2 regions of the Streptomyces sp. NPDC033165 genome follow, and region 2 is predicted to be linked to the other one. Evidence: riboswitches for the same ligand, from Rfam matches in the RefSeq annotation. Region 2 holds a riboswitch; the other holds the start of a gene.

Region 1 (5,226 bases), on a different contig from region 2:
CGCTCTACAGCTTCATCATCATCATCCTCACGGGTGTGTATCTGACGCTGTTCTTCCAGCCGAGCATGAACGAGATCGTCTACCACGGTCCGTACGAGCCCATGCAGGGCATCCGGATGTCGGAGGCCTACGCCTCGACGCTGAAGATCAGCTTCGAGATCCGTGGCGGTCTGCTCGTGCGGCAGATCCACCACTGGGCCGCGCTGATCTTCCTGGCCGGCATGTTCGTGCACATGATGCGCGTCTTCTTCACCGGCGCCTTCCGCAAGCCGCGCGAGATCAACTGGGTGTTCGGCTTCCTGCTGTTCGTGCTGGGTATGTTCACCGGCTTCACCGGTTACTCCCTCCCGGACGACCTGCTCTCCGGTACGGGTGTCCGCTTCACCCAGGGCGCGATCCTGTCCGTGCCGATCGTCGGTACGTACATCTCGATGTTCCTGTTCGGCGGCGAGTTCCCCGGTCACGACTTCGTGGCCAGGTTCTACTCGATCCACATCCTGCTGCTGCCGGGCATCATGCTCGGTCTGCTGGTGGCCCACCTGATCCTGGTCTTCTACCACAAGCACACGCAGTTCGCGGGTCCCGGCCGGACCAACAAGAACGTCGTCGGCATGCCGCTGCTGCCCGTGTACATGGCGAAGGCCGGAGGCTTCTTCTTCCTGGTCTTCGGCATCATCGCGATCATCTCGGCGATCGCCACGATCAACCCGATCTGGGCGCTCGGCCCGTACCGCCCGGACCAGGTGTCCACCGGCGCCCAGCCCGACTGGTACATGGGCTTCGCCGAGGGTCTGGTCCGTGTCATGCCCGGCTGGGAGATCGTCTTCTGGGGCCACACGCTCAACCTGGGCGTGTTCATCCCGCTGGTCCTCTTCGGCCTGGTGCTCACGCTGCCCGCGGTCTACCCGTTCGTCGAGTCCTGGATCACCGGGGACAAGCGCGAGCACCACATCCTGGACCGCCCGCGCAACGCCCCGACCCGTACGGGCCTCGGCGTCGCCTGGGTCACGGCGTACTTCATCGGCCTCGTCGGCGGTGGAAACGACCTGTGGGCCACGCACTTCCACCTGTCGATCAACGCCATCACCTGGTTCGTCCGGATCTTCTTCTTCGTCGGACCGGTCATCGCGTTCATCGTCACCAAGCGGATCTGCCTCGGCCTCCAGCGCCGCGACCGGGAGAAGGTGCTGCACGGCCGCGAGACCGGCATCATCAAGCGCCTGCCGCACGGTGAGTTCGTCGAGGTCCACGAGCCGCTCAGCCAGGAGAAGCTGCACACGCTCACGGCGCACGAGCAGTACAAGCCGGTCGAACTCGGCCCCGAGGTCGACGAGAACGGCGTCAAGCGCAAGATCTCCCCGGTGCAGAAGCTGCGGGCCAAGCTCAGCAAGGGCTACTACGGCGAGAACAACCAGATCGCCAAGCCCACCACCGAGGAGTACAAGGAGATCACCGAGGGCCACGGCCACCACTGATCACCTGAACTGATCGCCACCACGAGAGCCCCGTCCATTCGATGGACGGGGCTCTTTGTGGTCCCCCGGGCTGGATAGGGTGGAGCCATCCTTCTGACCGGCTGTGGACCCTGGAGCGGACCATGAACGTTGTGACCCCGAACGGCGGCGACAGCGTGGCGGCCCCTTCCTGGCCCGGGCTGCTGAACCCCCTGCTGCGCGGCGAGAACCTCAGCTCCGAGGAGACCGCCTGGGCCATGGACCGCATCATGAGCGGCGAGGCGACCGACGCGCAGATCGCCGGGTTCGCCGTCGCGCTGCGGGCCAAGGGCGAGACCGTCGAGGAAGTCACCGGGCTGGTCCGCGCGATGTACGCGCACGCCAACCTCATCGAGGTGCCCGGCCGCACCGTCGACATCGTGGGCACCGGTGGCGACCTCGCCAAGACGGTCAACATCTCCACCATGTCCGCGATCGTCATCGCGGGCACCGGCGCCAAGGTCGTCAAGCACGGCAACCGGGCCGCCTCCTCGGCAAGCGGCTCCTCCGACGTGCTGGAGAAGCTGGGCGTCAACCTGGAGCTGACCCCGCGACGGGTCGTCGAGGTCGCCGAACAGGCGGGCATCACCTTCTGCTTCGCCGTGAAGTTCCACCCCGCCCTGCGGTACGCCGCCAAGGCCCGCAAGGAGCTCGGCGCGCAGACCACGTTCAACATCCTGGGCCCGCTCACCAACCCGGCCCAGGTGCGCGCCCAGGCCGTCGGGGTGGCCGACGTCCGCATGGCGCCCATCGTCGCGGGTGTCCTGGCCGACCGGGGCAACTCCGCGCTGGTCTTCCGGGGGGACGACGGGCTCGACGAGCTGACGACCACCGCCACCTCCCGGGTCTGGGTGGTCCGCGACGGCGCGGTCCGCGAGGAGCCGTTCGACCCGCGTGACGTCGGGCTGCCCATCGTCCCGGTCGAGGCGCTGCGCGGCGCCGACGCCTCGTACAACGCCGATGTGGCCCGCCGCCTGCTGGACGGTGAGAGGGGCGCGGTGCGCGAGGCGGTGCTGCTCAACTCGGCGGCCGCGCTGGTCGCGCTCGACCCGCGACCCGGCGCGCTCACCGAGCAGATCGCGGCGAAGATCGCCGTGGTGGCCGAGGCCATCGACTCCGGCGCGGCCAGGCGCGCCCTGGAACGCTGGGTCGCCGCCAGCAACGCCTGAGCACGCCGGAGAGACACCTCCAGCGCACACGGTGTGACGCAGGGCGCAGTCCGGATACCGGACTGCGCCCTTGCGCGCGTGCGGGCGTATGGCAAGATGCTGCGCAGGTCATGAGTGACAGCGACTACGGCCCCGGCCCGCTGTCCGGCAACCCTCCGTCCGTGGCGGGGTGCCCCGGGTGAAGACCAGGCCGTAGGCAGCGAGGTCTGCGGCAAGCGCGGGCCCCTCGGCATCCAGCGGATGCCAGCCCCCGGGGTCCTGGTCCCTAGGGAGCCTCTTGTGAGCAAGCGAATGCGTTAGGGCCCGTCGTTCGGCTCCGGCCGTGCTCGCGGGCCCAGGGCTGACCGCCCTCTTCCGCGCACTTTTTCCTTTCTTCTCCCGCGCTGCCGCGTACCCGCCGGCGCGTGGATCTCGCCTGCCTGTTACGGGAGTTCGTCATGCCTGTCTCCACCGCTGCCCTCGACCCGTCAGTTTGTGCCCCGCTGCCCGTTCTGGGGCAGGACGTCACCGTTCCGCTCGTCACCGGCGGTGAGGTCGTCTACGCCGCACTCGACTACGCCGCCAGCGCCCCGGCCCTCCAGCGGGTCTGGGACGACGTCGCCGCGTACGCCCCGTACTACGGCAGCGTCCACCGCGGGGCCGGATACCTCTCGCAGCTCTCCACCGACCTCTTCGAGAACAGCCGCCGCACGGTCGCGGAGTTCCTCGGCTGTCGCGCGGAGGACCAGGTGGTTTTCACCCGCTCCACGACCGACTCCCTCAACCTGCTGGCCGCCGCGATCCCCGCCGACTGCCAGGTGTTCGTGTACGAGACCGAGCACCACGCCTCCCTGCTGCCCTGGCGCGACGCCCAGGTCACCTACCTCAACGCGCCGCGCACCCCGGGCCAGGCCGTCGAGACCCTGGAGCGCGCGCTGGCCGACCGCGACCCCTACGGCCCCGCCCTCGTCTGCGTCACCGGGGCCTCCAACGTGACCGGTGAGCTGTGGCCGGTGAGGGAACTGGCCGCCGCCGCCCACGCGCACGGCGCCCGGATCGTCCTGGACGCCGCCCAGCTCGTCCCGCACCACCCCGTCGACCTCGCCGAACTCGACGTCGACTGGGTCGCGTTCTCCGGGCACAAGCTGTACGCGCCCTTCGGCTCCGGGGTCCTGGCCGGACGCGCCGACTGGCTCCGGGCGGCCGAGCCGTACCTCGCAGGTGGCGGGGCCTCCCGCAAGGTCGCCCGGCGCGCCGACGGCGGGGTGGAGGTCGACTGGCACACCACGGCCGCCCGCCACGAGGCCGGTTCGCCCAACGTCATCGGGGTCTACTCCATCGCCTCCGCCTGCAAGGCCCTGACCGAGGCGGGCTTCGACACCCTGGTCGCCCGCGAGCAGGAGTTGGTGCGCCGGGTCCGCGAGGGGCTCGCGGACGTCCCCGAGGTGCAGGTGCTCTCGCTGTTCGGCGACGACGCGCCCCGGGTCGGGGTCATCTCCTTCGTGGTGCGCGGCTGGAACAGCTCGCACTTCGCCGCAGCCCTCTCCGCGGAGTACGGCATCGGCGTCCGCGACGGCCTCTTCTGCGCCCACCCGCTCGTACGTACCCTCCTCGGCAGCGACCCGCAGGACCCGGGCGAGTGCGGCGCCCCCGAGGCCGAGCCGGGCGAGCGGTCCCTGAACGCGATCCGGGTCAGCTTCGGCGCCGGTACGCCGGACGAGCACATCGAGCGCTTCCTGCGCGCGGTCACCGAGCTGGTCCGCGAGGGCGCCCGGTGGAAGTACCGCACCGAGGGCGGCCGTTGCGTCCCGGACCGGGGCCAGACCGCCCAGGTCCGAGAGACCTCGTGAACCGCTTCGGCCGGGGGCAGGCGCGCCGCCTGTCCCCGGCCGAAGCGGTTCGCCTACGCGTCGAGGCCGATGGCGAACGCCGCTTCCAGGTCGTGCTGGGAGTACGTACGGAACGCCACATGGGTGTCGGTGCCCTCGACGCCCGGGATCTTGCTGATCCGGCCGGGGATGACATCGGCGAGGTCGTCGTGGCGGGCCACCCGGACCATGGCGATCAGGTCGTAGGTGCCGGTGACGGAGAAGACCTCGCTGACACTGTCCAGCGCGGCGATGGCCTCGGCGATCTCCGGAATCCGGTCCACGCTGGTCTTGATGAGCACGATCGCGGTGATCACGGCTGGCTGTCTCCCTCGGTGGCCGTGGCTGGAACCTTCACTCTAGCCCTACGCCCATAGCACCCCCAGGCGTACAGGAACCCGACGGCGAACCCGGCCACATGCGCCAGATACGCCACGCCGGGCCCGGCGTCCGCGCCCTGCGCCGCCGCCCACTGGAGCCCGAACCAGAAGACCAGCACGATCCAGGCGGGAAAGCGCAGCGGCAGAAAGAAGAGGAACGGGAACAGGCTGGTCACCCGGGCCCTGGGGAACAGGTACAGGAACGCGCCGAGCACCGCGGAGATCGCGCCCGACGCCCCGACCAGCGTCTGTCCGGAGTCCGCGTGCGCCGCCGCGTAGCAGACGAGGGCCACATAGCCGCAGCCCACGTAGAACAGGGCGAACCGCACCCGGCCCA
Region 2 (5,226 bases):
GGACGACGTTACGGCCCTTGGGGCCGAGGGTGACCTTGACGGCGTCGGCGAGCTGGTTCATCCCGCGCTCGAGACCGCGCCGTGCCTCCTCGTCGAACGCGATGATCTTGGCCATGTGAAGTGGTCCTCCCGGACAGGGGTGGATTTCTCCGGACCGAGAGGCGCCCGCGACGGACGGCCTGCGTGCGTGGTGGTTCCTTGCCCCACCGCGCCTGCGGGCCTCACCGGCCCGGTCCAAGTTCTGTCACTCTCACCTGGAGAGTGCTAACGCCAATGATTAGCACTCGACCCCTGCGAGTGCAAGCGTCCCTGGTCGAATATGGACCGGACAGCGGACCGGATCCGGACAGCGGCCGCGCCGTCCACCCCGGCCCCGGCACGCGCGAAGGGCCCGGTCCCCCTGATCCGGGGGCCGGGCCCTTCGTGCGTGAGTGGTGTCGTCGGACGACCGCGCCGAGCTCAGCCGACGGCGAGCTTGACCATGTCGGCCTGGGGCCCCTTCTGGCCCTGCGAGATCTCGAATTCAACTCGCTGACCCTCTTCGAGGGTGCGGTACCCGTCCATCTGGATCGCGCTGTAGTGGACGAAAACATCCGCACCACCGTCGACCGCGATGAAGCCGTACCCCTTCTCCGCGTTGAACCACTTGACGGTGCCCTGAGCCATGCCTAACTCCCCTATTACTGGCCCTTGCACAGGACCGCACTTCGCGGGCCCGGGTCAGAACTCACCCTCCGACAGGAGAGGGTGTGCGGCGCCGTAGCGCGTCGACCGCGGCTGAATGTATCTGTCCAACTGCCCTCTGCAACAGGTCAATCGGACGAGAATTCTGGGCGCGACCGAACGCCCGAATATGTGGGATTGCTGAAAATTACGGGCAAGTCGGGCCAGGCAAAGGCCACTTATGCCTCAAGAGGTTCACGTACTTTGGCTGCTTCTTATCGGTCCGGGCGCATTCTCATATGCGGGCGGGCACGGGCAGCGGAGGGGGCTTCCCCAACTGTACCGCGCTCAACCATGCAGAATTGCCCCCTCCGCTTCTCTCGCGGAGGGGGCAACTGCGGGTGCTGCGGGTGTTGCGGAGTCAGCAGCCGCCGGCCACGGCCGGGATGATCGAGACCCCGGCGCCGTCGGGCGTGGCCGCGTCCAGGCCGCCCTCGAAGCGCACGTCGTCGTCGTTGACGTACACGTTGACGAAGCGGCGCAGCTTGCCCTGGTCGTCCAGGACGCGGGCGGCGATGCCGGGGTGGTTCTTCTCCAGGGACTCGATGACCTCGGAGAGCTTCGCGCCCTCCGCCGTGACCTCGGCCTGGCCGCCCGTGTACGTACGGAGGATGGTGGGGATGCGGACCTTGACGCTCATGGTGGTGCCCTTCTTCCTTCGTTCTGGGGTGGTCAGGCGGAGCCGAGGCCCGCGGCGCGGAACGCCTCCAGGCTCGGCTTGATCGTCGCCGTGGCCTGCGAGGTCGCGGAGACCGCGTCGAGCGTCTTGAGGCCGTCGCCGGTGTTGACCACGACGGTGGTGAGCGCCGGGTCGATGACGCCGGCCTCGATGAGCTTCTTCGTCACGCCGAGCGTCACCCCGCCCGCCGTCTCGCCGAAGATGCCCTCGGTGCGGGCCAGCAGCTTGATCGCGTCGACGACCTGCTCGTCGGTGACGTCCTCCACCGCGCCGCCGGTGCGGCGGGCGATGTCCAGGACGTACGGGCCGTCCGCCGGGTTGCCGATGGCCAGCGACTTGGCGATGGTGTTCGGCTTCTGGGGCCGCACGACGTCGTGACCGGCCTTGAAGGCGGCGGAGACCGGGGAGCAGCCCTCGGCCTGGGCTCCGAAGATCTTGTACGGCCTGTCCTCGACCAGGCCGAGCCTGATGAGCTCCTGGAGCCCCTTGTCGATCTTCGTCAGCTGGGAGCCGGACGCGATCGGGATGACGATCTGGTCGGGCAGCCGCCAGCCGAGCTGCTCGCAGATCTCGTACGCCAGGGTCTTGGAGCCCTCGCCGTAGTACGGGCGGAGGTTGACGTTGACGAAGCCCCAGCCCTCGCCGAGCGGGTCGCCGATGAGCTCGGAGCAGAAGCGGTTGACGTCGTCGTAATTGCCCTCGATGCCGACCAGTTCACCGCCGTACACCGCGGCCATGACGACCTTGCCCTGCTCCAGGTCGTGCGGGATGAACACGCAGGAGCGCAGTCCGGCGCGGGCGGCGGCGGCGCCGACGGCACCGGCCAGGTTGCCCGTGGAGGAGCAGGAGAGGGTGGTGAAACCGAAGGCGCGGGCGGCCTCGACGGCGATCGCGACGACGCGGTCCTTGAAGGAGTGCGTCGGGTTGCCGGAGTCGTCCTTCACGTACAGGCCGCCGGTGACGCCCAGCTCACGGGCGAGGTTGTCGGCCTTGACCAGCTTGGTGAAGCCGGGGGTGAGGTTGGGCTTCCGCGCCACGTCGGCGGGGACCGGCAGCAGCGGGGCGTAGCGCCAGATGTTGTCCGGACCGGCCTCGATGCGCGCCTTCAGCTCCTCGGGGGAACCGGTGGGCAGGTCGTACGCCACTTCCAGCGGCCCGAAACAGGACGCACAGGCGAAAAGGGGGCCGAGCTCGAAACGCTCGCCGCACTCGCGGCAGGAAAGCGCCGCGGCGGGACCGAGGTCCACGGAAGGCGTAGTGGTGGTGCCGGGGGTGGCGGCGTTACCTGCAACTGTCTGAACAGCCATGATGGCGGAGGCCCTTTCTCCTCATCTTCCTCGCGACGCATTTCGCCACAAGACGGAATTGGCACCTTCCCCACCGTGACCTCGCGGTCGGTAGGAGGGTTGCCGGGACTTCAACGGGCCGTTCCCTCAGTCCCTCTGGATGAGCTCTATGGCGCTGGATCTTCGATCCAGGCGTTTATGTGCGGTGTGACCCCGACATGCGACGGTCATCCGCGTTGTTCAAGACTGTAACCGAAGCACCGGACCGTTGAGATAGTCGTCCGAACCGCGAGATGGATCACACACAGGGAGTGCCGACCGTGCTCGAAGAGGTGGAGCGCTGGCTGACCAGGCGTTCCTGGTCGTGCGACGACCGCCCGCTGGACCGGCTCACCGACGCCCGGGCCGCCGACCCCCGCCGTACGTCGGTGAGCGTGGTGCTGCCCGCGCTGAACGAGGAGGCCACGGTCGGGGCGATCGTGACGACGATCCGGCGCGAGCTGATGGAGAAGGTCCGGCTGGTCGACGAGCTCGTGGTGATCGACTCCGGCTCCACCGACGCCACCGCCGCCGCCGCCCGGGCGGCGGGCGCCCGGGTGGTCCACCGGGACGCGATCCTCCCCCGTATCCCGGCCCTGCCCGGCAAGGGCGAGGTGCTGTGGCGGTCGCTCCTGGTGACCAGCGGCGAGATCGTCTGCTTCGTCGACGCCGATCTGAAGGACTTCTCGGCGGACTTCGTCTCGGGGACCGTCGGACCGCTGCTGACCGACCCCACCGTCCAGTTCGTCAAGGCGATGTACGACCGTCCGCTCGGCAACAGCGCAGGTCAGGGCGGCCGGGTCACCGAGCTGGTGGCCCGGCCGCTGCTCAATCTGCACTGGCCGCAGCTGGCCGGATTCGTACAGCCGCTGGGCGGGGAGTACGCGGTGCGGCGCTCACTGCTGGAGCGGCTGCCGTTCCCGGTCGGTTACGGGGTGGAGCTGGGGCTGCTGGTGGACGCGCTGCACACCGTGGGCCTGGACGCGCTGGGCCAGGTCGACGTCGGGGTGCGCGTCCACCGCCACCAGGACGGGCAGGCGCTGGGCCGGATGGCGGCGGCGATCTACCGCACAGCACAGCTGCGGCTCTCCCGGGGCCATCTGGTGCGGCCCGCACTGACCCAGTTCGAACGGAGCGCGGAGGGGTTCGTGCCGCACACCCATGCGGTGGACACGGAGGAGCGACCGCCGATGCGGGAGATCGCGGAGTACGCGGAGCGCCACGCGGCGTGAGGGGGTCCGCCGGGCTGTGTGCGGGCCGAGGCGTTTGGCGGCTTCCGTAACGGGCTAGGTTCCGCTACATGGTCTCCGAGCACGCACCCAACTCGACTGCCCAGGTTCTCGTCGCGTCCAACCGCGGCCCGGTCTCGTACACGCTCGGTGAGGACGGGACGCTCGACGCCAGGCGCGGCGGCGGCGGCCTCGTCTCCGGACTGAGCGCCGTGGACGACAAACTGTGGGTCTGCGCGGCCCTCGGCGACGGCGACCGCGAGGCCGTGCGGCGCGGGGTCGGTGAGCCGGGCGTCCGGATGCTGGACATCGACGCCGAGGTGCACGCCGACGCGTACAACGGCATCGCCAACTCCGTGCTGTGGTTCGTCCACCACCTGCTCTACCAGACCCCGGTCGAGCCGGTCTTCGACGCGGAGTTCCGCCGCCGGTGGGCCTCGTACGAGACGTACAACCGGGCCTTCGCCCGGGCGCTCGCCGAGGAGGCGGGCCCCGGGGCGGCGGTCCTCGTCCAGGACTACCACCTGGCCCTGGTCCCCGGGATGCTCCGCGAGCTGCGCCCCGACCTGAGGATCGGCCACTTCTCGCACACCCCGTGGGCGCCCGTCGACTACTTCCGGCTGCTGCCCGACGACATCGCCGAGCAGCTGTTGCGCGGCATCCTCGGCGCGGACCGGGCCGCCTTCCTGACCCGCCGCTGGGCGGACGCGTTCATCGGCTGCTGCACGGAGTTCCTCGGCGGGACCGGCGGGACCCGGATCGGGGTGCACGGGCTGGGGGCCGACGCGGACTTCCTGCGGCGGCGGTCCCGGGAACCGGACGTCGACGACCGGATGGCGGCGCTGCGGGAGCAGATCGGCGAGGGCCGGAAGACCATCGTCCGGGTGGACCGCACCGAGCTGTCCAAGAACATCGTGCGCGGCCTGCACGCGTACCGGGCCCTGCTGGACGCCCACCCGGAGTGGCGCGAGCGCGTCGTGCACATCGCCTTCGCCTACCCCTCCCGCCAGGACCTCGCGGTCTACCGGGACTACACGGCCGCGGTGCAGTCCCTGGCCACGGAGATCAACGGGGCGTACGGGACGGAGAGCTGGACGCCGGTCGTCCTCCACGTCAAGGACGACTTCGCCCGCTCGCTGGCCGCGTACCGGCTGGCGGACGTGGCGCTGGTCAACCCGATCCGCGACGGCATGAACCTGGTCGCCAAGGAGGTCCCCGTCGTCTCCGACCACGGCTGCGCGCTGGTGCTGTCGCGGGAGGCGGGCGCGTA

Evidence for each region. A riboswitch is a leader RNA that binds a small molecule or an ion and turns the genes downstream of it on or off. The one in region 2 is predicted to bind S-adenosylmethionine.
Region 1: linked by a shared signal. The riboswitch ahead of ACZ5WC_RS01490 (aminotransferase class V-fold PLP-dependent enzyme) and the one ahead of thrC (threonine synthase) in region 2 are both predicted to bind S-adenosylmethionine.

Annotation. Positions count from the first base shown of each region.
Region 1 covers NZ_JBVIPK010000001.1:317,330-322,555, reverse strand. Annotated here, with positions in the region: gene qcrB (cytochrome bc1 complex cytochrome b subunit) at 1-1,475, shown strand, start outside; gene trpD (anthranilate phosphoribosyltransferase) at 1,598-2,662, shown strand; SAM riboswitch class IV at 2,769-2,886, shown strand; gene ACZ5WC_RS01490 (aminotransferase class V-fold PLP-dependent enzyme) at 3,100-4,491, shown strand; gene ACZ5WC_RS01485 (Lrp/AsnC family transcriptional regulator) at 4,545-4,826, opposite strand; gene ACZ5WC_RS01480 (rhomboid family intramembrane serine protease) at 4,823-5,226, opposite strand, start outside.
Region 2 covers NZ_JBVIPK010000013.1:138,929-144,154, reverse strand. Annotated here, with positions in the region: gene groL (chaperonin GroEL) at 1-115, opposite strand, end outside; gene ACZ5WC_RS26615 (cold-shock protein) at 460-666, opposite strand; gene ACZ5WC_RS26610 (MoaD/ThiS family protein) at 1,085-1,363, opposite strand; gene thrC (threonine synthase) at 1,396-2,709, opposite strand; SAM riboswitch class I at 2,728-2,855, opposite strand; gene ACZ5WC_RS26600 (glucosyl-3-phosphoglycerate synthase) at 3,009-3,959, shown strand; gene ACZ5WC_RS26595 (alpha,alpha-trehalose-phosphate synthase (UDP-forming)) at 4,028-5,226, shown strand, end outside.